DNA from 4 places in the Rhodococcus sp. no. 34 genome. Region 2 is predicted to be linked to each of the others. Evidence: riboswitches for the same ligand, from Rfam matches in the RefSeq annotation. Region 2 holds a riboswitch; each other region holds the start of a gene.
What was found. A riboswitch is a leader RNA that binds a small molecule or an ion and turns the genes downstream of it on or off. The one in region 2 is predicted to bind cobalamin.
Positions count from the first base shown of each region.

Region 1: linked by a shared signal. The riboswitch ahead of metE (5-methyltetrahydropteroyltriglutamate--homocysteine S-methyltransferase) and the one ahead of ACYP01_RS06585 (ABC transporter substrate-binding protein) in region 2 are both predicted to bind cobalamin.
Region 3: linked by a shared signal. The riboswitch ahead of ACYP01_RS09145 (ABC transporter substrate-binding protein) and the one ahead of ACYP01_RS06585 (ABC transporter substrate-binding protein) in region 2 are both predicted to bind cobalamin.
Region 4: linked by a shared signal. The riboswitch ahead of ACYP01_RS21890 (cobaltochelatase subunit CobN) and the one ahead of ACYP01_RS06585 (ABC transporter substrate-binding protein) in region 2 are both predicted to bind cobalamin.

Region 1 covers NZ_BAAILK010000012.1:329,657-335,448, forward strand. The annotation lists gene ACYP01_RS02435 (sensor histidine kinase) at 1-780, shown strand, start outside; gene ACYP01_RS02440 (response regulator transcription factor) at 777-1,406, shown strand; gene ACYP01_RS02445 (helix-turn-helix domain-containing protein) at 1,626-2,063, shown strand; cobalamin riboswitch at 2,145-2,369, shown strand; gene metE (5-methyltetrahydropteroyltriglutamate--homocysteine S-methyltransferase) at 2,529-4,793, shown strand; gene ACYP01_RS02455 (ABC transporter substrate-binding protein) at 4,852-5,792, opposite strand, start outside.
Region 2 covers NZ_BAAILK010000023.1:128,494-134,285, reverse strand. The annotation lists gene ACYP01_RS06600 ((2Fe-2S)-binding protein) at 1-55, opposite strand, end outside; gene ACYP01_RS06595 (ABC transporter ATP-binding protein) at 52-849, opposite strand; gene ACYP01_RS06590 (FecCD family ABC transporter permease) at 918-1,958, opposite strand; gene ACYP01_RS06585 (ABC transporter substrate-binding protein) at 1,955-2,950, opposite strand; cobalamin riboswitch at 3,067-3,212, opposite strand; gene ACYP01_RS06580 (MMPL family transporter) at 3,284-5,404, shown strand; gene ACYP01_RS06575 (hypothetical protein) at 5,472-5,792, shown strand, end outside.
Region 3 covers NZ_BAAILK010000026.1:5,918-11,709, forward strand. The annotation lists gene ACYP01_RS09135 (SDR family NAD(P)-dependent oxidoreductase) at 1-608, opposite strand, end outside; gene ACYP01_RS09140 (siderophore-interacting protein) at 1,090-1,947, shown strand; cobalamin riboswitch at 1,989-2,169, shown strand; gene ACYP01_RS09145 (ABC transporter substrate-binding protein) at 2,228-3,241, shown strand; gene ACYP01_RS09150 (class I SAM-dependent methyltransferase) at 3,242-3,994, shown strand; gene ACYP01_RS09155 (FecCD family ABC transporter permease) at 3,991-5,031, shown strand; gene ACYP01_RS09160 (ABC transporter ATP-binding protein) at 5,028-5,792, shown strand, end outside.
Region 4 covers NZ_BAAILK010000046.1:130,110-135,901, forward strand. The annotation lists gene cobJ (precorrin-3B C(17)-methyltransferase) at 1-646, opposite strand, end outside; gene ACYP01_RS21880 (precorrin-8X methylmutase) at 643-1,269, opposite strand; gene cobG (precorrin-3B synthase) at 1,289-2,431, opposite strand; cobalamin riboswitch at 2,483-2,615, shown strand; gene ACYP01_RS21890 (cobaltochelatase subunit CobN) at 2,655-5,792, shown strand, end outside.

The DNA of each region.
Region 1 (5,792 bases), on a different contig from region 2:
ACAGCGGTGACGCTGTTGCCGACCGTCGCCGGCGGCATTCTCGCCTTGGTGTTCGCGGCCTCCGTGGAGATAGTCAGCCTCTCGTCCGGATGGGGAAACTACTCCGGACTCTCACTCGGAGTCTGCGCGGCCGCGTTCGCGACCTGGGGAATCATGTCCCTGATCAGCCGCAACTTCGCCATACTCCATGAACGCGAAGAGCAGGAGCAGCGGGCAATCATGGAGGAGCGAACGAGGATGGCGCGCGATCTGCACGACATCCTCGGGCACTCGCTGACCGTCATCACGATCAAAGCCGAACTGGCCAATCGCCTACTCGATGTCGATATCGAACGTGCGCGCAACGAACTCGACGACCTCGAAAGACTTTCGCGTGACGCGTTGGCAGACGTGCGCTCGGCCGTCGAAGGATTTCGTGGGATTTCTCTTCCCGTCGAGATAGCCCGAGCGCGAGAGGCATTGCGTGCGGCTGGTATCGAGGACGAGGTGCCGAGCAGTACCGACATGGTTCCCACGCGTCTTCGGGAACTCTTTGCATGGACGATCCGTGAGGGCGTCACCAACGTCGTTCGACACAGCGGTGCGACCCACTGCCGGATCACGGTCGACGAAAATAGTGCGTCGGTCGTCGACGACGGACGAGGGGCCGAGTCGACGTCTTCCGGAAACGGTCTGATCGGATTGCGCGAGCGCGCCGGAGCGTCGGGCGCACGAGTGATCATCACTCATCCCCAGCCGCAGGGGTTTGCACTTCAGGTAGTCGAACAGGAGACAGAGTGAACAGCCAGGGCGATCGAGCAACCATACGGCTGCTCTTGGCGGACGATCAGGCGCTCGTGCGAGGAGCTTTGGCCGCGCTGCTCGATCTGGAATCCGACCTGTCCGTGGTGGCCGAGGTCGGTCGCGGCGACGAGGTGGTGTCCGCCGTTCTCGAACACCGCCCGGACGTCGCGCTTCTGGACGTCGAGATGCCCGGCATGGACGGAATCGCCGCGACGGCGGCCCTTCGCGAGGCAGCACCCGACACCCGAGTCCTGATCGTCACCACGTTCGGACGTCCCGGATTTCTTCGCAAAGCCCTGCACGCCGGGGCCGGCGGGTTCGTCGTCAAGGACACCCCCGCCAGGCAGCTGGCCGACGCAGTCAGGCGTGTCCACGCCGGACTGCGCGTCGTCGATCCCACCCTTGCGGCCGACAGCCTCGTCAGCGGCGAGTCGCCTCTGACGGAGCGTGAGACCCAAGTACTGCGCGCCGCTCACGACGGCGCACCCGTGGCAGCCATCGCAGGGGCGCTCTTTTTGTCCGCAGGGACGGTTCGAAATCATCTGTCATCCGCGATGGGTAAGACGGGTGCGTCGACGCGCGCGGAAGCCGTCAGAATCGCCGAGTCGAACGGCTGGCTCTGATCCGCGCGTCTGGAATCGCCTTCCCCGGCAAATAGTTCGCCGTTCGATTCGTGATGGCAATTTGTCCAGATCACTCAAAGTAGGGACCTTCTACCCTAGGGATTTTCCCTGCAAACGACTGCTTCGCGAGAATCCGAAACAGCTAATCGTTCGATACCTGGCTATGATGCAGTTAATTGAATCGACGGAGCCTGTGCGTAGCGGGGGAAGGGACGTCTCATGTCGAACCAGTTCAACGAACGCTTGAACTCGCTGTTCGAGACTGCCGACTTTCACGTCACCAACGCGATGGTCGTTCGCGGCATGACCGAGTTCGGCTGCCGTATCTCCACGCCGTACCTGTCGCAACTGCGCACCGGCGTCCGAACCAATCCGTCACCCGAAGTGGTTGCCGCCCTCGCCCACTTCTTCAACGTCCATCCGGACTACTTCTACGCCCCGTCCGATCACACTCCGCCCGCGATCTCAGGTGGCGAGGCAGACCTCTCCCTCCTCGAACAGCTGCACAACGTGCGCCTGCGGAACCTCACCTCCCGTGTCGTCGACCTCTCACCGTCTTCACAGGATCTGCTTGTCGAAATGGCGGAGAATCTACGTTCCTCCGAAAATCTTCCGCGCGTACCACCGGACTCGAATTCCTACATGTCACGCGCATAGCGCCCTTCGCCGACTCTCCTTGACTGCTCAGGGAGGGTTGGCCTTATGCTGGTCGATGCAGCTGGTTCGCCCGGCACGGTCATGAGGAGCCCCGAAGACCGGTCCCGGCGTCGAAGCTCCGTCAGCGCAAGCTGTCGGGGTGAGAGGGAACCCGGTGAAAATCCGGGACTGTCCCGCAGCGGTAAGCAGGAACGACCGCCGTTCATGTGCACTGGGCATCCGCCTGGGAAGCGACGGCCAGTAGGTTCGATCCAACTCGATCGAGTGCCCGCGAGTCCGAAGACCTGCCGACTGTGTCGGGCACGCCGTGCCCGACGGTCCACCGCCTCGTGGAATGGGCGTGTAGATCTCCATCGGACCTCGTGTGCGGTGCGGGCAGTGCTGCCCGCTGAAACTCGGGGTCTCGTGAGGTATACCCGTCTGCCGGCAGTGGCCATCAATGCATTGGCAATCTGGAGAAACTCCGTGACAACAACATTCACTTCGACCGTGCTGGGCTCACCGCGCATCGGTCCTCATCGAGAACTCAAGCGGGCAACCGAAAGCTACTGGGCAGGGCGCATCGACGCCGACGCCCTGCAGGCTGTCGCCCGTGACCTCCGTCGGCAGGGCTTGGCCGACCTCCGTGACCTGGGCCTCGACTCCGTCCCGGTCAATACCTTCTCCTTCTACGACCAGATGCTCGACACCGCAGTTCTTCTCGGCGCGCTGCCCGACCGCGTCGCGTCGGTCGCCGATCCGTTGGACCGCTACTTTGCCGCTGCCCGTGGGACGGACACCATCGCGCCGCTCGAAATGACGAAGTGGTTCGACACCAACTACCACTACCTGGTGCCGGAGATCTCGCCGTCCACCACGTTCGCACTCGACCCGTCCAAGGTCTTGTCCGAACTGGCAGAAGCACTTTCCGACGGCATTGCAGCCCGCCCGGTCGTCATCGGACCGGTCACCTTCCTGCTGCTCTCGAAGGCTGTCGGCACTGACGAGCCGCTGCTCTCGCGACTCGACGAACTACTCCCCCTCTACGCGGATCTACTCGGTCGGCTCGCGAAGGCCGGTGCGAGCTGGGTTCAGCTCGACGAACCGGCCCTCGTGGGCGATCGCACCGACGAGGAAATCGAAGCGGCACGCGCTGCGTACGAACAGCTTTCAGCGCTGTCCGAGCGGCCGTCGATCCTGTTGGCGTCGTACTTCGGTTCGCTGCGTGAGGCGCTGCCCGCGCTTGCGTCCACCGGCGTCGAAGGATTTGCCGTCGACCTGGTGGCCGGTCAGGATTCGATCGGCTCCGTCCCCGAACTCGCCCGCAAACTGGTCGTCGCCGGTGTGGTCGACGGACGAAACATCTGGCGGTCGGATCTGGATTCGGCACTGAGCACGTTAGGTGCTCTGTTGGGCAGCGTGGATACTCTTGCCGTCTCCACATCGTGCTCCCTGCTGCACGTTCCGTACACTCTCGCCGCAGAAGCCGATGTCGACAAGGCCCTGCGCTCGTGGCTCGCGTTCGGCACCGAGAAGGTCAAGGAAGTAGTTACTCTCGCAACCGCTCTCACACAGGGCCGAGAGTCGGTGGAGGACGAGTTCGCTCTGGCACGAGCGGCCGCGTCGACCCGCAAGGACGATCGCAGACTCAATGATGCGAGTGTTCGGGGACGCCTGGCCGCCGTGCTGAACTCGGCGACCGGTCGCGCGCCCGCCGCCGAACGTCGCGCTGCCCAGGACGAACTGCTTTCTCTGCCGCCGCTGCCCACGACGACAATCGGTTCGTACCCGCAAACCTCGAAGATCCGCATCGCTCGCGCAGCACTGCGCAAGGGCGAGATCGACGAAGCCGAGTACGTCAACCGTATGCGCGCCGAAATTGCCGAAGTTGTTGCGCTCCAGGAAAAGCTGGACCTGGACGTTCTTGTTCACGGTGAGCCGGAACGCAACGACATGGTCCAGTACTTCGCGGAGCAGTTGGACGGATTCTTCGCCACCGCCAACGGTTGGGTCCAGTCGTACGGCACCCGCTGCGTGCGTCCGCCGATTCTGTACGGCGACGTCTCCCGCCCGAAACAGATGACCGTCGACTGGATCATGTACGCGCAGTCGCTGACCGACAAGCCGGTCAAGGGCATGCTCACCGGACCCGTCACCATTCTGGCCTGGTCGTTCGTCCGCGACGACCAACCCCTCGCCGACTCGGCAAATCAAGTCGCACTGGCCATTCGAGACGAGACCGTCGACCTGCAGGCCGCCGGAATCGGAATCATCCAGGTTGACGAACCGGCTCTACGAGAACTACTCCCACTGCGTGCCGAGGATCAGCGCGCCTACCTGGACTGGTCGGTCGGCGCCTTCCGGTTGGCTACCTCGGGCGTCGCGGATTCCACCGCGATCCACACGCACCTGTGCTACTCCGAGTTCGGAGCGGTGATCGGCGCCATCGCCGGCCTCGACGCGGACGTCACGTCCATCGAGGCGGCGCGCTCACACATGGAGGTCCTCGACGATCTCAGTTCGGTCGGGTTCGACCTCGGCGTCGGGCCGGGTGTCTACGACATCCACTCGCCGCGGGTGCCGAGCGTCGACGAGATTGCCGAATCCCTGCGTGAGGCACTCAAAGCTGTTCCTGTCGAGCGGTTGTGGGTCAACCCGGACTGCGGTTTGAAGACCCGCGGTTCCGTCGAGGTCGAGGCGTCACTGCGTAACCTCGTCGAAGCCGCGAAGTTGGTACGAGCGGAGCTTTAGGGGCAAAGCCCCGGTGCGCCTTTTTGGTAGTGGGCACTACCAAAAAGGCGCACGGGGGTCAGCTCAACCATGTGTTGCCGAAGAGCAGAATCCCGTCCGCACTCGGCATCACTCCGTGCACGTTCTCGCGCCACGGGATGAAAACCTTGCCGGAGTTGACCACGGCCATCGGCGCCGTCTCGTTGACCACGGTCTGAATATCGTCGATGACGGCTCGCCGCTCATCCTCGCCCGACGCTGTTTGCAGCTTGCCGAGCAACTCGTCCATCCGAGCGTTCTTGTAGCCGAGAATGTTCGACGGCGATTCGCTGAACAGGTTGCCGTACATACGCACGAACGGCGACTCTTCCAGCACGTTGAACGCGAAGTAGGACACGTCGTAGTCATGCTTCGCGTACAGCATGGAAATCAGATCGTTGATGCTGGTTGCGTAGGTGATGTCGACCGTGAAACCCACTGCCTGCAAGAGCGACTGAAACGTCAGTGCGCTGCGCTGCGTCGCCGGATCGTTCATACCGACGTACGTCAGTTTTCCGTCGTAACCGTCGGCCTTCGCCTCGGCGAGATACTTCTTCGCCGCCTCGGGGTCGAAGCCGTTCCCGGCCACCGATCCGTGCCACTGCGACCACGACGCGAACATGTCGGTGCCGGGTTCGCCGAAGCCGCCCTGAACTCGCTCGTTGAACGTAGTCGGGTCCACCGCAGCGACAATCGCCTTACGCACGCGCTCGTCCTTCGCTGCCCGATCGTCGCGCTGATTGATTGCCAGAACGCCGGCCATGCTGGCCGAGTACACAAATCCGGGATCACCGGCTTCGAAAGCCTCGTGTATGAAATCGGGAGACTTCAGATAGGCGACCTGAATTCCGTCGGTGTGCAATCCCTCTAGTTTGCTCTTCTCGTTGACGATTGCCGGAAAGCGCAACTTCTCGAGGTACGGTGCCCCGTCCCAGTACGTCGGACGGGCAGCGAGCACCAATTCGTCCTGGGAGGCGAACT
Region 2 (5,792 bases):
AGAACGGCACAGCTACTGCCATACGGGCGTAGATCCCGGCCACCGATTCCGTCATGCCAGCCCCAATATCTCCATCCGCGGACGTACTCCGCGTTCGACTCGCGCCCTGATGCCGAAAACCTCGGCCAACAACGGCTCGTCCAACACCTCGACCGTAGACCCACACGCGCGGAGTTCACCTTCGGTGAGCACGGCAAGGTTGTCGCAGTACTCGACTGCCAACCGTAGATCGTGCATCGTGACCACAACTGCGAGCCCCGCCGACGCAAGTTCGGTAAGCAGTTCCATCACGATCAACTGGTGACGAAGATCGAGATGATTGGTCGGCTCGTCCAACAACAGAACCTTGGGCTCCTGAGCCAATGCGCGAGCTATCGAGACACGTTGCCGCTCACCACCCGACAGGGTCGATACGTCTCGTCCGGCAAGCTCGACCAAACCGACCTGCTCGATGCACCGGTCCACGATGGTGGTATCGCGCTCCGTGCTTCGGTCCAACCAGCTGCGGTGCGGAGTTCGTCCGAGCGCGATCGATTCACGAACCGAAAGTCCTGCCGAGACAGTGGGTTCTTGAACACTCGCCGAGACACTTCGGGCGATGTCCTTACGCGAGAGCGTCGTCGAGTCGACCTGATCGATCAGAACTGCGCCACCTGTCGGCGTCAAAGCGTTGTAGCAGCAGCGCAGCGCCGTCGTCTTGCCACTGCCGTTCGGCCCGACCAAGCCCAATATTTCACCGGACTTGACTGCGAAAGTGATGCCGCGCAACACTTCGCGATTTCCGAGCCGCGCCCGGGTCTCGACGAGTTCGAGCAGGGGCGCAGTTTCGGAGTCTTTCGGGAGTGTCACTGTTCTGGTCTGTGTCACTGTTCTGGCCTGTGTCACTGTTCTGGCCTGTGTCACTGTTCTGGCCTGTGTCACTGTTCGAGCCTCCGATACTGCCGGTAGAGCATCCAGACGAAGATCGGTGCACCCACGAGGGCCGTGATCACTCCGACCGGAACTTCAGTGGATTGTGCCACCGAGCGCGCAGCGGTATCCGCGGCAACCATCGCGACGGCGCCCAGCAGGGCTGCAGCAGGGAGCAGTCGAATTGCTCTGGTGCCGACGATGAAGCCGGCCAGATGCGGGATCAGCAGACCGATGAAACCGATTCCACCGGCAACGCTGACTGCTGCGCCCGCCAGTACGGAGACCGCGAGCAAGGACAAGACACGGAACCGTCGGACGTTCATACCGAGTGCAGCGGCCCCGTCGTCACCGGTCTGCAAAACGTCCATCCATCGCGAACTGAACAGAAGGGCTGTGCCGACGACGGCCAGTGTGATCGTCGGGAAGATCAGCGTCGACCATCGTGCATCACCGAATCCGCCGGCAATCCAGTGCATCACCGACGTCACGTGCCGATCATCGGCCAATACCAGGATGCAAAAGGTGATGAGGGCCGAGAATATCTGGGCGAGCGCGACACCCACCAAAATGATCGCGGTCGGCTGCGGATACCGGCCGCCGATCAGCAGTGCGAGAAACAACGGGATCATCGCCCCGGCGAATGCTGCGACCGGAATCGTGAAAACCCCGAGGAGGCCGGCGCCGAAACCCAGCACCGACACGAGCACCACCATGAATCCCGCGCCCGACGAGACTCCGAGGAGATACGGATCGGCAAGCGGATTACGGGTGACAGCCTGAGCAACAGCGCCCGACATCGCCAACGAAGCACCCACCACCGCGGCAGTGAGTGCACGTGGCAGGCGGGAGTCGATCACGATCGACTCCCGCGCCGCGGTCCACCACGTCTCGAAAGTCCCTGGCGCCAAACGGGCTCCGACTATCGCCCAGACGTCACCGACGGGAATGCGAACCGATCCCAAGGAGACGGCCAACCCCAGGACGATCGCCAAGGCGACCGCCAAGCCGACAAGCAGGGCGCCGTACCCGTAACGCGTGCGGGTCACTTCGCCGCGTCAGCGCCTGGATGGAAGGCTGTTGCGATGGTCTGTGCCGAACGCACCAACCGTGAACTCTCGAACAGGTCAGCGAGAGGAACCACGACGAACCGGTTCTGCTGCACAGCAGGGGTGGTCGCCATCAACGGCTGGGCACGGAGGAAGTCGATCTTCTGCTCGGCGGTCTTGTCGCCGTAGTCGATGACCACGATCGCCTGGGGTGCACGCTCGGCAACAGCTTCCCACGATGCGTCGATGTAGGGCTTTGTCCCTTCGGCGAAGATGTTCGAGACGCCGGAGTATTCCGCGACCAATTGACCGACGCCGACTCCGCCGATGGTCGTCGGAACCTGGTCACCGCTGTCGTAGAAGAAGGTCGGTACCGGCGCCGCGTCTCCGACCGAAGCGCGGACGGAATCGAGACCATCGCTGATCTCCTCTGCGACCTCGCGGGCGGAATCTTCGACGCCCAGGACTCGACCGAGTTGCGTGTAGTCGTTCTCGAGCAATCCGATGTCGGGGAAACCGGTGCCACAGTATTCCGAGAAGAGGAAGGTGTTGATTCCGCGCTCGCCGAAAGCGTCTCGGGAACGGCCTTGCTTCTCGTTGAAGGCACTGGTCATTCCTCCGACCACGAAGTCCGGATCGACGTCGAGAACCTGCTCCATGCTGGGGAACGTATCGGAAAGGCTGGGAATCTTGTTGAATACATCGGCGGTCTCGGCAGTTGGCGGGTTGTCGCTGTACGCCCGCCCGACAATCCGATCACCCGCGCCGATCTCGATGAGGGCTTCGGTGACGTGTCCGTTCAAAGACACGATGCGCTGCGGCGGCGAATCGAAGGTCATCTCGCGATCGCAGTTGGTCACGGACACCGGCTGTGCGAAGGATTCCGCAGCAGACGCCGACTCTGATTCCTGACCTTTGGAACAACCTGCCGAAACCAAGGCGACCGCGATGAGAACAGCGGCGGCGCGGGACGGGGAGAACTGAAGTGACACGGGGACCTCGTAAGGGCTCTGAGCCACGAATGAGAATCCGACAGACAACTCCGCCCGCACGCTGATCCTCGGCCAGAGCTCCTGCTGGACTTCCTTTTCGTAGACCACGACGAATGGATGTCGCACACCGCGCGGCGGGTAATCGGGCTTGCCGACACTCGGTGACTACCGAGAATCGACCTACCGTTGCGGGTCAGCGCCGGATTCGGACCGGCTTCCCCCACACGCGTGGCTTGCAAGTGCTTCGAGCAGTATGCATGACGTTTCCGATTCAAGACCAAACGCCCACTACAGTCGATCTGGCCAGACGCCCCCACACACCGGAGTTGATACATGACACGCTGGGCCCAAACCGTCGTCGCCCGGAAATGGTGGGTACTGAGCCTCGCGGTTCTGATAGTTCTCATCAGCGGGGTGTGGGGACTCGGAGTGTTCGGCAAGCTCAGCCAGGGCGGCTTCATCGATCCGGGCAGCGACTCCGCGAAGGTCGCCGACATCATCGAAGACAATCTCGGACCGCAGACCCCGGACATCATCGCGATCTACTCGCCCACGGACGGCAAGACTCTGGACGACATCGGGCCGGCAGTGACAGCCGCCGTCGACCAGTTCAAAACCGAAGTGCCGACCGCTTCGGTGAAATCGTATTGGGGAACAGACGCCGCAGCGAAGGCCAGCCTGCTCTCGAACGACGGATCCATGGCGGCCGTCGCGATCACGTTGGCACCGGACTCGGGCATCACGCCGGCCACTTTCGCCGATCTCTTGCCGAAGCTCGAAGTCGAAGGTGCCGAGGCACAATTCGCGGGTAACACCGTCGTCGGCGTCGCATTCAACACCAAGCTCGAGAAGGACCTGGTGGTCGCCGAAGCCATCGCCATTCCGATCACTCTGGTGCTGTTGGTCTTCATCTTCGGCGGCATCGTCGCTGCTGCCGTGCCCGTGTTCGTGGGTGTACTCAGTGTCCTGAGCGCTTTGGCCGTTCTGCGAATCCTCACGCTGATCACCGATGTGTCCTCGTTCTCGATCAACGTCGCTTCTCTTCTCGGGTTGGGACTGGCCATCGACTACGGACTGTTCGTGGTCGGTCGGTTCCGTGAAGAACTGAATTCGGGCTCGGACCCGGGAGCGGCTGCTCAGCGGACAGTTCTGACGGCGGGTCGCACCGTCATGTTCTCGGGTCTACTGCTGATCTGTGCGTTCAGCGGCATGCTCGTATTCCCCCAGGCCGTCATCCGGTCTCTGGGCTTCGGCGCGATCGCCGCAGTATTGAGCGCGGCCGTCCTGTCGCTGACCGCTGTGCCTGCGCTGCTTGCCATTCTGGGGCATCGCATCAACGCCCTGACGTGGCGCAAGGATGCGGCGCAACGCGGCGAGGAACGCTCGCGCAAGTTCTGGGGCCGCGTCGTCACGTGGGTGATGAAGCGTCCGGTCGCAGTCTCGGTGACAATCGTGGCTGTGCTGCTCGTGATGGCCTCGCCGCTGCTCGGCGCCCGGCTGGGAGAGCTCTCGTACACCGCACTACCGGACAACGACCCCGCTCGCGTCGCGATGGACACGTTGGTCAACGACTTCCCGCAAACCGGAAATGGCGCAACGATGATCCTTCAGGCCGAGGACGGGAACACTCTCACCCCGGCCGAAGGTGCAGCGATCGCCGAGTCCGCCGGTCAAGTCGAGGGCATCGGTCAGGCGACCGTCGTCGCGAGCACCAATCAACTCGTCGCGGTTCAGGCTCTCTACAGCGAGGGCTCTACACCCCAATCACAGAGCGCCGCAGTGACAGATCTGCGTGCGATCTCCGCTCCCGACGGAACGGTGCTGCTTGTCGGCGGCGGTCAAGCCATGGTCGACGACGGCAACAACGCCGTCCTGCACTGGCTACCGGTGATGATCCTCATCATGGTCGGATCCACCCTGATCCTGTTGTTCCTCGCGTTCGGTTCGGTGGTGCTGCCGATCAAGGCGGTGCTGATGGCAGCCCTGAGCCTCGCGACCACCTTCGGTGTCCTCACCTTCGTCTTCCAGGACGGACACGGCGTCGAACTCCTCGGGGTCAGTCAAACTCCGCTGGAGGCGACGTTCGTCGTGCTCATCCTGGCGGTGGTGTTCGGATTGTCCACGGACTACGAGGTTTTCCTGATGTCACGGATGGTCGAGGCCAAGAACGCGGGAGCGACGACAGAGGAAGCGGTCAAGTTCGGAACCGAGCGCACCGGCCGCATCGTGACGGCTGCCGCCTTACTCCTGATAGTGGTGACGGGGGCCTTCGCAATGTCAGGGCTGTCAGTGATGAAGTTCCTGGGCGTCGGCATGATCGTCGCGCTGATCGTCGACGCGACCATCATCCGCATGTTGCTCGTGCCCTCGCTCGTGAAGTTGATGGGCGAAGCGAACTGGTGGGCTCCTGTGTGGATGAAAAAGGTTCACGCGAAGGTCGGCATCGGCCACTGATCGCGACTGGATCATGTCGCTGAAGAGTGCCTGGGATCCTGCGGAGAGCCGTGTTTGACTAGGGGTCGTGGATGACTTACCTGAGAGTGTTGTGGTCGGCTCAGCAGTGTTTTCGCGTGTCGACTCGGACGATTCGTTGGCGTGCTGGACATCGATCATCGATGTCCAGGGGGTCGGTGACTCCAGGCCGGTGAGTCTGGTTATCGAGCCGGCCACCGTGCCGGAGTCTGCGGTGTGTGAGCTCGCTGCGACCGTGATGGCCCGGTTCGGTGAGTTTGCCGAAGTCGCCGCCGATTACCTGCGTCAACAGCTGCGTGGGCCACAGTTCGGCCTCCGCCACTCCGAACTCGTGGAGTTGGACGCCACGGAGTCACTGTTCGGCGAACCT
Region 3 (5,792 bases), on a different contig from region 2:
GGCAAGTACGACGCCGTAGTGTCGGTGATCCCGCTCTTCACACTGCCCGGAGCCACCGCGACGGCACGCAGACCCTGCTTGCCGTATTCGAGAGCCAGTGCGTGAGTGAAGGACTGGATTCCTCCCTTACTTGCGGCGTACGCGGCCATGTACGGGTGCGCGAAGGCCGCGGAGGTGGAACTGAAATTCACCACGACTGCGTTGGCGGTGGCGAGGAGAGCCGGCAGTGCCTGGCGGGTGACGAGGAAAGTGCCCGTCAAATTCACGGAGAGCACCTGATTCCACAGGTCCAGCGAGGTCTCGTGGGTGTGCCCACCACGCAGTATCCCGGCGGCGTTGACCAGTACGTCCAATCCCCCGAGAGTCGAAATCGCCTGACCCACAACCTTGATGACGGAACTCTCGTCACCGATATCGACGACGACGGTGTCGAGGCGATCCTCCGTCGAAGCATGTTCTGCCGATCTCCGGGTGTTCGCCAAACCCTGCTCGGAGATGTCGGCAGCGACCACGCGGCCACCTTCGGCGAGCAACCGCAGCGCGGTGGCCTGCCCGATTCCAGATCCTGCGCCGGTGACGAGAATACGACGACCTTCGAAACGATTCATTGCTGTGTACCTTTCACGAAAACGAGTTGGCTGGCATTCCAGGCTCGGTGGCGCCGACACTCACAACTCACCCGCGAGAAACTTCAGGTACGGGAAATGCGCAGCACTGCAACAGGTGTGGCACTGCGAAATCTCGGCGAGGCAATGCTCGCCGAAGTGGCGAATGTCAGACGGATCCGGCCGGTGCGGCCAAGGCTCTTTCGATCCAGACAAGACCGGACGGGCGGCGGTCGATCGCCTTACGCCCACGTCGGAAAGTCGCTACGCCGAATCGGGCCGTGCGCAGTGCACGGCCGGAAGCGAGAGAACAGCGGCGTATGGACATCACAGGCACGGTAGCAGCGCCGGCACCACTCGCTCAACCGCGTCGTTTCGAGACCCGAATCATTCAGGTAATCAGATGTCACTTCTGGACAACTCGCTCGACTTAGGCAGCACTAACCTGGCGGCATCCCGAAAACCCGATCCAGGAGCACAGTCGATGACACATGCAGACGCCTCGCGCACAACAACTCCCCCGACGACCGTCCTAAGGACCGCTGACCACAATCGCGGACTCAACGACGTTCTCGCGATCGTCGAAGCGATGGAGCGACCGAGCGATCACCTGCTGCGGATCACGGCTCGTTTGACGGAGTCGACCGACGATCCGACCTGGTCACGCCCGAATGTGACCGTACGCATGAATCTCGGGCCGGCCTTCGACGACGCTTCGCGCGTGTACACGGTGCGTTCCTACGATTCAGCGAGCGGATCGATCGTCGTCGATGTGGTCCTGCACGGACAGACCAGTCCGATGATGAGGTGGGCAGCAACGTTGGCCGTCGGTGACACCTTCGGCCTCACCGGTCCGCGGCCACACTTCTTGATCCCTGATGTTCCTGGTCGACGTATCGCACTTTTTCTGGACGGCACCGCAATACCCGCATTGCACTCGATCATCGAGCAGTTACCTACCGACGTCGTCGGAATCGGCTGGGTCACAACAGATGACGAGGTCGTCTTCGCCGAACTGCCCGCCCTCCCCGGCCTGGAGCTTCACCGCGTGAGCGCAGATCCGGCCGAGCCCGACGGCCCACTGGCGGTAGGAGCACGCGAGCTCGCCAATCCCGCGAGCTACGTCGTGTGGGGCGCCGGTGAACGCAACGAGATGCGCGCAATCCGGAAGCACTTTCGATCGACCGTCGGACTCGACAAAAACGACGTCGCGATATTCGGATATTGGAAGGAGGGCGTCAGCAACACCGAAATCGACCTCCGTCGACGCGAGAACTACGAGCGCATCCTCGCCGACGGCGGAACCCTCACCGACATCGACGACCTGGCCATCGAGATCTGATTGCCTCACACCAGCCGACCTGACCGGCGGTGCACTGCGGTGATAAGTTCCTCTGTGCCAGCGGACCTCCACACAGGGGGTCAGGGAATCCGGTGTGAATCCGGAACTGACGCGCAGCGGTGAGGGTGACCGCCCGGGCTTACGCCACTGGATGAGAATCTGGGAAGGCGCTCGGGTGGGGCGATCTCGAGTCCGAATACCGGCTGGCAGCAGGGGTCAACAGGCGCCTGTTCACACGGTAACGGGCTCCGCGAACGAGCCCCTGCGAGAACGAGATTCCATGCGTCTGTCCAGACTTCGCCTACCCGCCGCCGCCGTCGCTGCCCTGTTGAGCGCGTCGTTGGTTGCCTGCTCCTCCGACGACAGTGCTGCCCGACAATCCAACTCTTCCGAACAATCGCGCGTGACAGTCCAGAACTGTGGCCGAGACGTCACGGTGGAGCGACCGATCGAACGGGCAATCGCGGTAAATCAACCTGCAGCAGAGATGCTGTTCGCACTGGGAGTGCAGGACCGGATGGCCGGGTACGCCATGAGCGATGACGATGTCCTCCCAGAACTGCGCGAGGCGCGTGGTCAGGTCCAGGCGTTCGACACCGAGTTCCCGTCATTCGAAAGTGTCCTCGAACGCGAACCGGACATGGTCTACACGACGTTCAACTACACGTTCACCTCGGAGGGCATCGCCGACCGGATCAAGTTCACCGACCTCGGTGTCGCGACATATCAGTCACCCAGCGAGTGCACCGGTCAGGATGCCGAGCAGAGCAAGGCCCTCACGCTCGACGACTTGTACGACGAAATCGACGACGTGGCAACACTGTTCGATGTCAAGGACAAAGGTGTCGACCTCACCGAGAATTTGAAGGATCGCGCGGCCACCGCCACGGCGGCACTGGGAGCTGAGAACGTGACGCTGGCGTGGTGGTACGCAGCCACGAAGACTCCGTACTTCGCCGGGTGCTGCGGTGCACCGGGAATCATGACCGACGCGGTGGGTGCGAAGAACGCCTTCGACGACAACAAGCAGTACTGGCCCGAAATCGGTTGGGAGAGTGTCCTCGATCGAGACCCGACCGTGCTGGTGCTCGCAGATCTCGACCGCGGTGGAGACGGCGACAGTGCCGCAGACAAGATCGCGTTCCTCGAATCGGACCCGGTCGCCAGCAAGCTCACCGCAGTGAAGAACAAGCGTTACATCATCCTCGAAGGAACGACGATGGATCCCTCGATCCGCAATGTCGGTGGCATCGAACAGCTCTCCGACGGGCTGCGCCAGTTGGGTGTGGTCTAGATGTCCGCGGAGATCTGTGAACTGGTGCGTCGGTGGGACGACCAGCAGGCGGCATACATCGCCGACCGTGAGAAGCGCTTCGACGTGATTCTCGACGTCCTCGAATTGCAGCACGCGCACGCCCCGTTCACGGTTGTCGACCTGGCCTGCGGGCCGGGTTCACTGAGCGCCCGGATTCTCGAAAAGTTCGAGCATGCGAGCGTTGTGGGGATCGATTACGACCCGATGCTGCTGGAGCTCGCCCGCCAGTCGTCGACGCGTTTCGGTGACCGACTGCAGCTGATCGACGCAGACCTGGCGGGAGCCGATTGGCCGAATTCGGTGGCTGCGCCGGTTCAGGCGATAGTGTCGACAACCGCGCTGCACTGGTTGCAACCGCAGAAGCTCGTCGAGGTGTATCGGCAGTGCCGCGAACTGCTGAGCCCTGCCGGCGTTCTGCTCAATGGTGATCACTTTCGCTTCGACGGCCGATCCCCCGTCATAAGCCGATGGGCGAACGCTCACGACGAGCAGACGCAACGCTCCGCCTTTGCTGCGGGCGCTCCCGAGTGGGACAGCTGGTGGGACGAGCTGCGGGCCACTCACGGCATCGGGGCACTGACCGACGAGCGTGAGCGTAGATTCGCCGGACGTGACGCCACCGCGCCCACAGCCGTCGACTTCCAGTTGGCGGCGCTCGCGCAAGCAGGTTTTCGGGAGTCGGGGACGGTCTGGCAACTGTTCGACGACTACGTGGTCTACGGCGTGAGATGACGACAAGAGTTCGGCTGCGTGACAACCCGACGACCGTCACCCTGCTGTGGATGATCGGTGTTGTCACGCTGGCCGGATCGGCTGCCGTGGCAATCACGTTGGGGCCGGCCGGTCTGTCGGTCGGTGAGGTGGCTTCGATCGTCGTCGGCCATCTCGGCGGTACCGCGGCGGACGTCACCCCTATCCGTGACGGCATCGTCTGGGACCTCCGTCTGCCGCGTACCCTGCTCGCCGCGCTCTGCGGTGCCGGTCTCGGGTTGTGCGGTGCGATCATGCAGTCGCTGCTTCGCAATCCGCTGGCCGATCCGTTTGTCCTCGGTATCTCGTCCGGCGCCTCGACCGGTGCCGTACTGATCGTGATCCTCGGAGTCGGGTCGGGAGTGATCGGCTTGTCGAGCGGCGCCTTCATCGGCGCGGTGATCTCCTTCGCCCTTGTGTTGCTGCTCGCCCATGCGGCCGGCGGCACGCCGGATCGGGTGATCCTGGCCGGTGTCGCCGCGACCCAACTGTTCTCCGCGCTCACCTCGTTCATCGTCATCACCTCGGCCGATCCCGAGCAGACCCGCGGCGTGATGTTCTGGCTCCTGGGCTCACTCGGCGGCGCCGACTGGCTCGACGTCGCACTCTGCGCTGCGGTGGTCGCAGTCGGCCTCGTGGTCTGTCTGACTCACTCCCGCGCACTCGACGCCTTTGCCTTCGGCGAGGACGCGGCGTCGTCGCTGGGGGTGAACGTGTGGCGGGTGCGTGTGACCCTGTTGTTGGCAACAGCCTTGATGACCGCAGTGATCGTGAGCGTCGCAGGCGCCATCGGCTTCGTGGGCCTGGTCCTCCCGCACGCGGCGCGGGCTCTCGTCGGTTCGAACCACCGCCGACTCCTGCCCGCGTCCGCACTGATCGGCTCCATCTTCCTTGTCTGGGTCGACGCTGTGGCACGCACAGCCATTGCGCCGCAGGAACTCCCGGCCGGTGTGGTGACCGCGCTGGTCGGTGTGCCTGCGTTTGCCGTCATCCTCTGGAGACGGAAGGCCAGGCCATGACACTCGAAGCTACCGGCGTCAGTTGGCGGGTCGGCGGGGCGCTCATAGTCGACGACCTCGACGTCTCGCCTACAACCGGAAGTACGGTGGGGCTTCTCGGCCCCAACGGTTCGGGGAAATCGACGCTGCTGAAACTGCTTGCCGGGCACAATCGTCCGACATCCGGTGTCGTGACCCTGGACCGAACCCCGTTGTCCGACTGGAAACGCCGCGACATCGCGCGTCGGATCGCGACCGTTGATCAGCACAGCAACACCGAGATCGATCTGACGGTCGCGGAGGTAGTCGAACTCGGACGCACACCTCACCGCGGACTGTGGGGTGGGCAGTCGGATTCCGATCGCGACGCCGTTCGGGCAGCGATCGAACACACCGACCTCGCCGGCATGCTGGACCGGTCGTGGCACACCCTGTCCGGCGGGGAGCGCCAACGCGTCCAGATCGCGCGCGCCCTCGCTCAGGAACCTCACGAGTTGCTACTCGACGAGCCGACCAATCACCTGGACATCAACCATCAACTCGAATTGCTCGCGCTCGTGCGACGCCTCCCCACCACCACGATCATGGCATTGCACGATCTGAATCTGGCCGCCATGTTCTGCGATTCGATAGTGATGCTGAACCGGGGATCCATCGTTGCCCACGGAAGCCCGACCGAGGTCCTCACCGCTGACCTGATAGCCGAGGTCTACCAGGTCGACGCCGAGGTTCGCCTGGACGGTCCCGGCGGAGTACCTACCGTGCGATACCTTCCGCCTTGC
Region 4 (5,792 bases), on a different contig from region 2:
CGCGTTGACGTGTGGTGCTCGCGCGCTCGACGTAGTGGGCCTCGCCGAGGCGACCGGAATCCTCGAGCGATTGGAGGACCGGTGGGAAGGTACGTCCGAGCTTGAGGATGGCCGCGGCGTCGGTTTCCTTGAGCCGCCTGGTCAGCTCGGCCTGCGGCAACGTTCCGGGCAGGATCGTGAGGATCTCTTCACCCTCGACCAGCGGCTTTCCGAGTGCAGCAGATGCCGCGCTGACGGAGGTGACGCCGGGAATCACTTCGGCGTCGAAGCGATCGGCCAGTCTCTTGTGCATGTGCATGTAGGAGCTGTAGAAGAGCGGATCGCCGGCGGCGAGCAACGCGACGGTTCGACCGGCCGCGAGGTGAACTGCCAGCCGTTCGGCAGCTGCTTCGTAGAACTCGTCCATCGCGCCCTGGTATCCGCCGGGATGATCAACGGTCTCGGTGGTCACGGGGTAGACGAGGTGTTCTTCGATCTGTCCTTCGCGCATGTACGGCGCTGCAACTCCGCGGGAGATGCTCTTGCCGTGCCGCGCGGAGTGGAAGGCAATCACATCTGCCTCGCCGATGACGCGGGCGGCCTTGACGGTCACCAATTCGGGATCGCCGGGGCCGATACCGACACCCCAGAGCTTGCCTGCACTCATTCGACTTCGCTCGCAATCGCATTGACGACGGCGGCGGTGATCGCGCTGCCGCCGCGTCGGCCGCGGAGAACGAGATGATCGATCCCGCTGGCGTGTTCGATGAGGGCTTCCTTCGACTCGGCAGCGCCGATGAAGCCGACCGGACCTCCGACGATGGCGGCCGGACGGGGCGCTCCGGCTTCGATGAGGTTCAGGAGATGGAACAGTGCGGTGGGTGCGTTTCCGATCGCGACAACAGCGCCCTCGAGCTTGGCTCCCCACAGTTCGAGAGCAGCCGCCGAGCGAGTGTTGTCGATGGTCGACGCCAGCACGGGAACCCGCGGATCGCCGAGGGTGCAGATGACGTCGTTGCCGGCGGGCAGACGCTTGCGCGTGATGCCGGCAGCCACCATCTGGGCGTCGCAGAAAATCGGCGCGCCGTCGCGCAGAGCTGCGCGCGCAGCCGAGACGACACCGGGTGTGAAGGCGACGTCGTCGACTAGATCGACCTGGCCGCTTGCATGAATCATGCGCACTACAGCTTGCGAGACATCCGCCGGGAAACGGCTCAGGTCGGCTTCGGCCCGAATGGTGGCAAAGGACTGGCGATAGATTTCCGCGCCGTCACGGATGTACTCGATCATGTGCCACACGATAGAGGCATCACCGATCGGGCGGATTCACCCGGTAACCGTCACCCGTCGCGATCACATCCGCTACGTCCCCGCGGGGACGTCCACAACTGCGGTCGCACCCGGCCCAGTGCTGGCGCCCGCCAACGGGAAGTTCTGCCTGCTCGACGGCGGTGATCGCGTCGGTGCGCACATCGGCGAGAGACTTCTCGCATCCCGGGCTTCCGGTGCAGGCGGTGACCTCGAGCCACGGTGAGTTCTCGTCGAAGATCAACCCCATGGGTGCCAGCACCCGGACTACCTGCTCGGCTGCCCATTCGTCGAGGTCGAAGATATGCACCGATCGCCACGGCGTCACGACGACGGGCTTGTCGACGGCGGCGAGGAACTCGGCCAGCCGAGCGTCGAGCAGCCCGAATCGCAGGCCGCCGCCCAGAGCTACGGTCCCGTCGCGCTGCTCGAGCCAGCCGATAGTGGGCCGTGCATCCGGCGTGAGGTCCGCCGCAACGGTGGACTCGGCGCTCAGACCCAGCTGCTCGAGGGTGCGTTCGATTCCGTCCGGAACCTCGGCCAGGCGCCAGTGCTTGTCGCGAACGTCGAGGAATGATCGAGCCGCCTCGAGGAGCAATTCGACGGCGTCGTCCGCCTGGACGAGATGAGTGGTGTGGTGACCGGCGAGCACCAGTGAATGCTCGGTGGCGCTGCGCGCATGGAGTCCGAAATCGCCCCGTAGCCCGGTGATGTCTCCGCTCCCGTCGTCGAGGGTGAACAGGGTTCGCCCTGGCAGATCTGCCAATGCTTGATCCGCTTGGATCGCCGAATCGAGACGGTGGACCAGTTCACGGATGTCGGCGACGCCCCCGATACGGCCGGACAGTGGGGACGCGAGGATGTTGCGCACTCGCTCGTGCGTCGCTGACGGCAGCAGACCGGCCGAAGCGATACGCGCCGCGAAGGCTTCGGGGTCCGAGACCGAGCGCAGTTGTACGTTGCCCCTCGAGGTGAGTTCCATCTGCCCGTTGCCCAGATCGCGCGCTGCGTCGGCGAGCGTCTGCAATTGGACCGGGGTGAGGAGTCCGCCGGGTAGGCGCACGCGTGCCAGTGCGCCATCGGCGGCGTGGTGAACTTGCAGTGCACCCGGGCACGCGTCTGGCTGTGAACGGTCCGTGGGCATGGCTCCAGGGTACGACCTGTCATGAGTGCCTTCTGCGGACCGGTAGCATCACCACCACCAGTGACGGCAGTTGAGGAAACCGGTGAAAGTCCGGTGCGGTCGCGCCACTGTGAGTGTTGCTCGAGCGGGACGTGTTTCCGCTCGGAAACACGAGTCAGACCCTCAACCGCCGTCGATGACAGATCTGTGCCACGGGGCGCGAAACCCCAGGAAGGCTTCACCCGTGATTCTTCTGCTCTCCACGTCCGACACCGATCTGCTGAGCGCCCGCGCCAGCCAGGAAGCCGGCGACGGCGTCTCCTATCGCTGGGCCAACCCCTCACGCTTGCTGGTCTCGGAGGACTTGCCGCCCTTGCTCGACGGCGTCGACCTCGTGATCGTTCGTATCCTCGGCAGCCGTCGCAGCTGGGAAGACGGCCTGGACATGGTCCTCGCCTCCGGACTCCCCGTAGTCGTTCTCGGCGGCGAGCACGCGCCGGATGCCGACCTCATGGAGTGCTCGACGGTCTCCGCCGGCGTTGCTGCCGAGGCGCACAACTACCTGGCCGAGGGTGGCACGCAGAATCTGGCACAGCTGCACCACTTCCTCTCCGACACCGTCCTGCTCACCGGTCACGGTTTCGAGCCGCCGGCTCACCTGCCTTCCTGGGGAATCGCTGATTTCGCGCCCGATCTCGACTCGGCGAGCGGTCCCGTCATCGCAGTGCTGTACTACCGCGCCCAGCATTTGGCCGGAAACACCCGGTACATCCAGGCGTTGTGCGACGCGGTCGCCGAGGCCGGTGGCACCGCGCTGCCGATCTACTGCGCATCTCTGCGAACCGCAGAGGCCGAACTTCTGAGCACGCTCCGCCGCGCCGACGCCATGGTCGTGACAGTTCTTGCTGCCGGTGGCACGAAGCCCGCGACCGCGTCCGCCGGTGGCGACGACGAAGCCTGGGATGTCGCCGCACTCGCTGCGCTCGACGTCCCCATCCTGCAGGGCCTGTGCCTGACCAGTAGCCGCGCCACCTGGGACGAGAACGACGACGGACTGTCGCCTCTCGACGTCGCGACGCAGGTGGCGGTGCCGGAGTTCGACGGCCGCATCATTACCGTCCCGTTCTCATTCAAGGAGATCGACTCCGACGGACTGTCCACGTACGTCCCCGACGTCGAGCGCGCTGCCCGTGTCGCCGGGATCGCGGTCCGTCACGGCAAGCTGCGCCACATTCCCACCACCGAGCGTCGCGTTGCTCTGATGCTCTCGGCGTACCCGACCAAGCACGCCCGCATCGGCAACGCGGTCGGTCTCGATACTCCGGCGAGCGCAATCGACCTGCTCACCGAAATGCGTTCTGCCGGTTACGACCTCGGTCCGGTCGACGGTCCGGACGCAGTTCCCGGCCTGGCGGCGAAGGACGGCGACGCGCTGATCCATGCCCTGATCGCGGCCGGCGGACAGGATCCCGACTGGCTCACTGCCGAGCAGCTCGAGGGCAATCCGATCCGCATCTCGGCAGCGAAGTACCGCGAATGGTTCGCCACCCTGCCCGAGGAACTGCGCAGCGGTGTCGAAGAGCACTGGGGCGCAGCGCCCGGCGAGCTGTACGTCGACCGCTCGCAGGATCCGGACGGCGAAATTGTCATCGCGGCACTGCGATTCAACAACATCGTCCTCATGGTCCAGCCGCCGCGGGGATTCGGTGAAAAGCCCGTCGCGATCTACCACGACCCGGATCTGCCGCCGAGCCACCACTACCTCGCCGCGTACCGCTGGATCGCTGCAACACCGGACAACGGCGGATTCGGCGCCGACGCCGTTGTACACCTCGGCAAGCACGGCAACCTCGAATGGTTGCCCGGCAAGACACTCGGCATGTCGAGCAACTGCGGCACCGACGCGGCCCTGGGCGACCTGCCGCTGATCTACCCGTTCCTCGTCAACGATCCGGGTGAAGGAACACAGGCAAAGCGTCGCGCCCACGCGACTCTCGTCGATCACCTGATCCCGCCGATGGCCCGCGCCGAAAGCTACGGCGACATCTCCCGCCTCGAGCAACTGCTCGACGAGCACTCCAATATCTCCGCACTCGACCCGTCCAAGCTCCCGGCCATTCGCCAGCAGATCTGGACGCTGATGCGGGCGGCCAAGATGGACCACGACCTCGGCCTCGCGGAGCGTCCCGAAGAAGACGTGTTCGACGACATGCTCCTGCACGTCGACGGTTGGCTGTGTGAGATCAAGGACGTCCAGATCCGCGACGGTCTGCACATTCTCGGCCGCGCACCCGAGGGCGACGCCGAAATCGAACTGGTCCTGGCCATGCTCCGTGCCCGTCAGATGTGGGGCGGCGAACAGAGTGTCCCTGGTCTGCGCGAAGCTCTCGGGCTCAGCGAAGACGGCGACGAGTCCCGCAACCGTGTCGACGACGTCGAGGAAAAGGCGCACGCTCTGGTTCGCGGCATGTACGACGCCGACTGGAACCCCGCTGCGGCAGAACAACTCAGCGACGACGAGACCGTCGTGAAGATCCTTCAGTTCGCCGCCACCGAAGTGGTTCCACGCCTCCGACAGACGAACAACGAGATCAAGCAGGTCCTGCACGCGCTCGACGGCGGATTCATCGCCGCGGGTCCGAGCGGTTCGCCGCTGCGCGGCCTGATCAACGTTCTTCCCACTGGTCGTAACTTCTACTCCGTCGACCCCAAGGCAGTTCCTTCACGCTTGGCGTGGGAGACCGGTCAGGCGATGGCCGAGTCGCTCGCCGCTCGCTATCTCGCCGATCACGGCGAATACCCGCGCTCGGTGGGTCTGTCGGTGTGGGGAACCGCCGCCATGCGTACCTCCGGCGACGACATCGCCGAAGTGTTCGCGCTCCTCGGTGTTCGCCCCGTCTGGGACGAAGCAAGCCGACGCGTCGTCAACCTAGAAGTCATCGATCTCGAAGAACTCGGCCGCCCGCGCATCGACGTCACCGTCCGCATCTCCGGATTCTTCCGTGATGCGTTCCCGCACGTGCTCGCACTGCTCGACGACGCCGTTCAGCTGGTCGCGGCACTGGACGAGACGGACGAGCAGAACTACGTGCGCGCCCACGCACAGGCCGACCTTGCCGAGCACGGCGACGCCCGGCGTGCGACCACCCGTATCTTCGGTTCGAAGCCCGGAACCTACGGCGCCGGACTGCTGCAACTCATCGACTCCAAGACCTGGCGCGGTGACGACGACCTCGCCGAGGTGTACACCAACTGGGGCGGCTTCGCGTACGGCCGTGGGCTCGACGGAATCCCGGCAGCCGACGACATGCGCAGTGCATACCGTCGAATCAACGTGGCGGCCAAGAACACCGACACGCGTGAGCACGACATCGCCGATTCG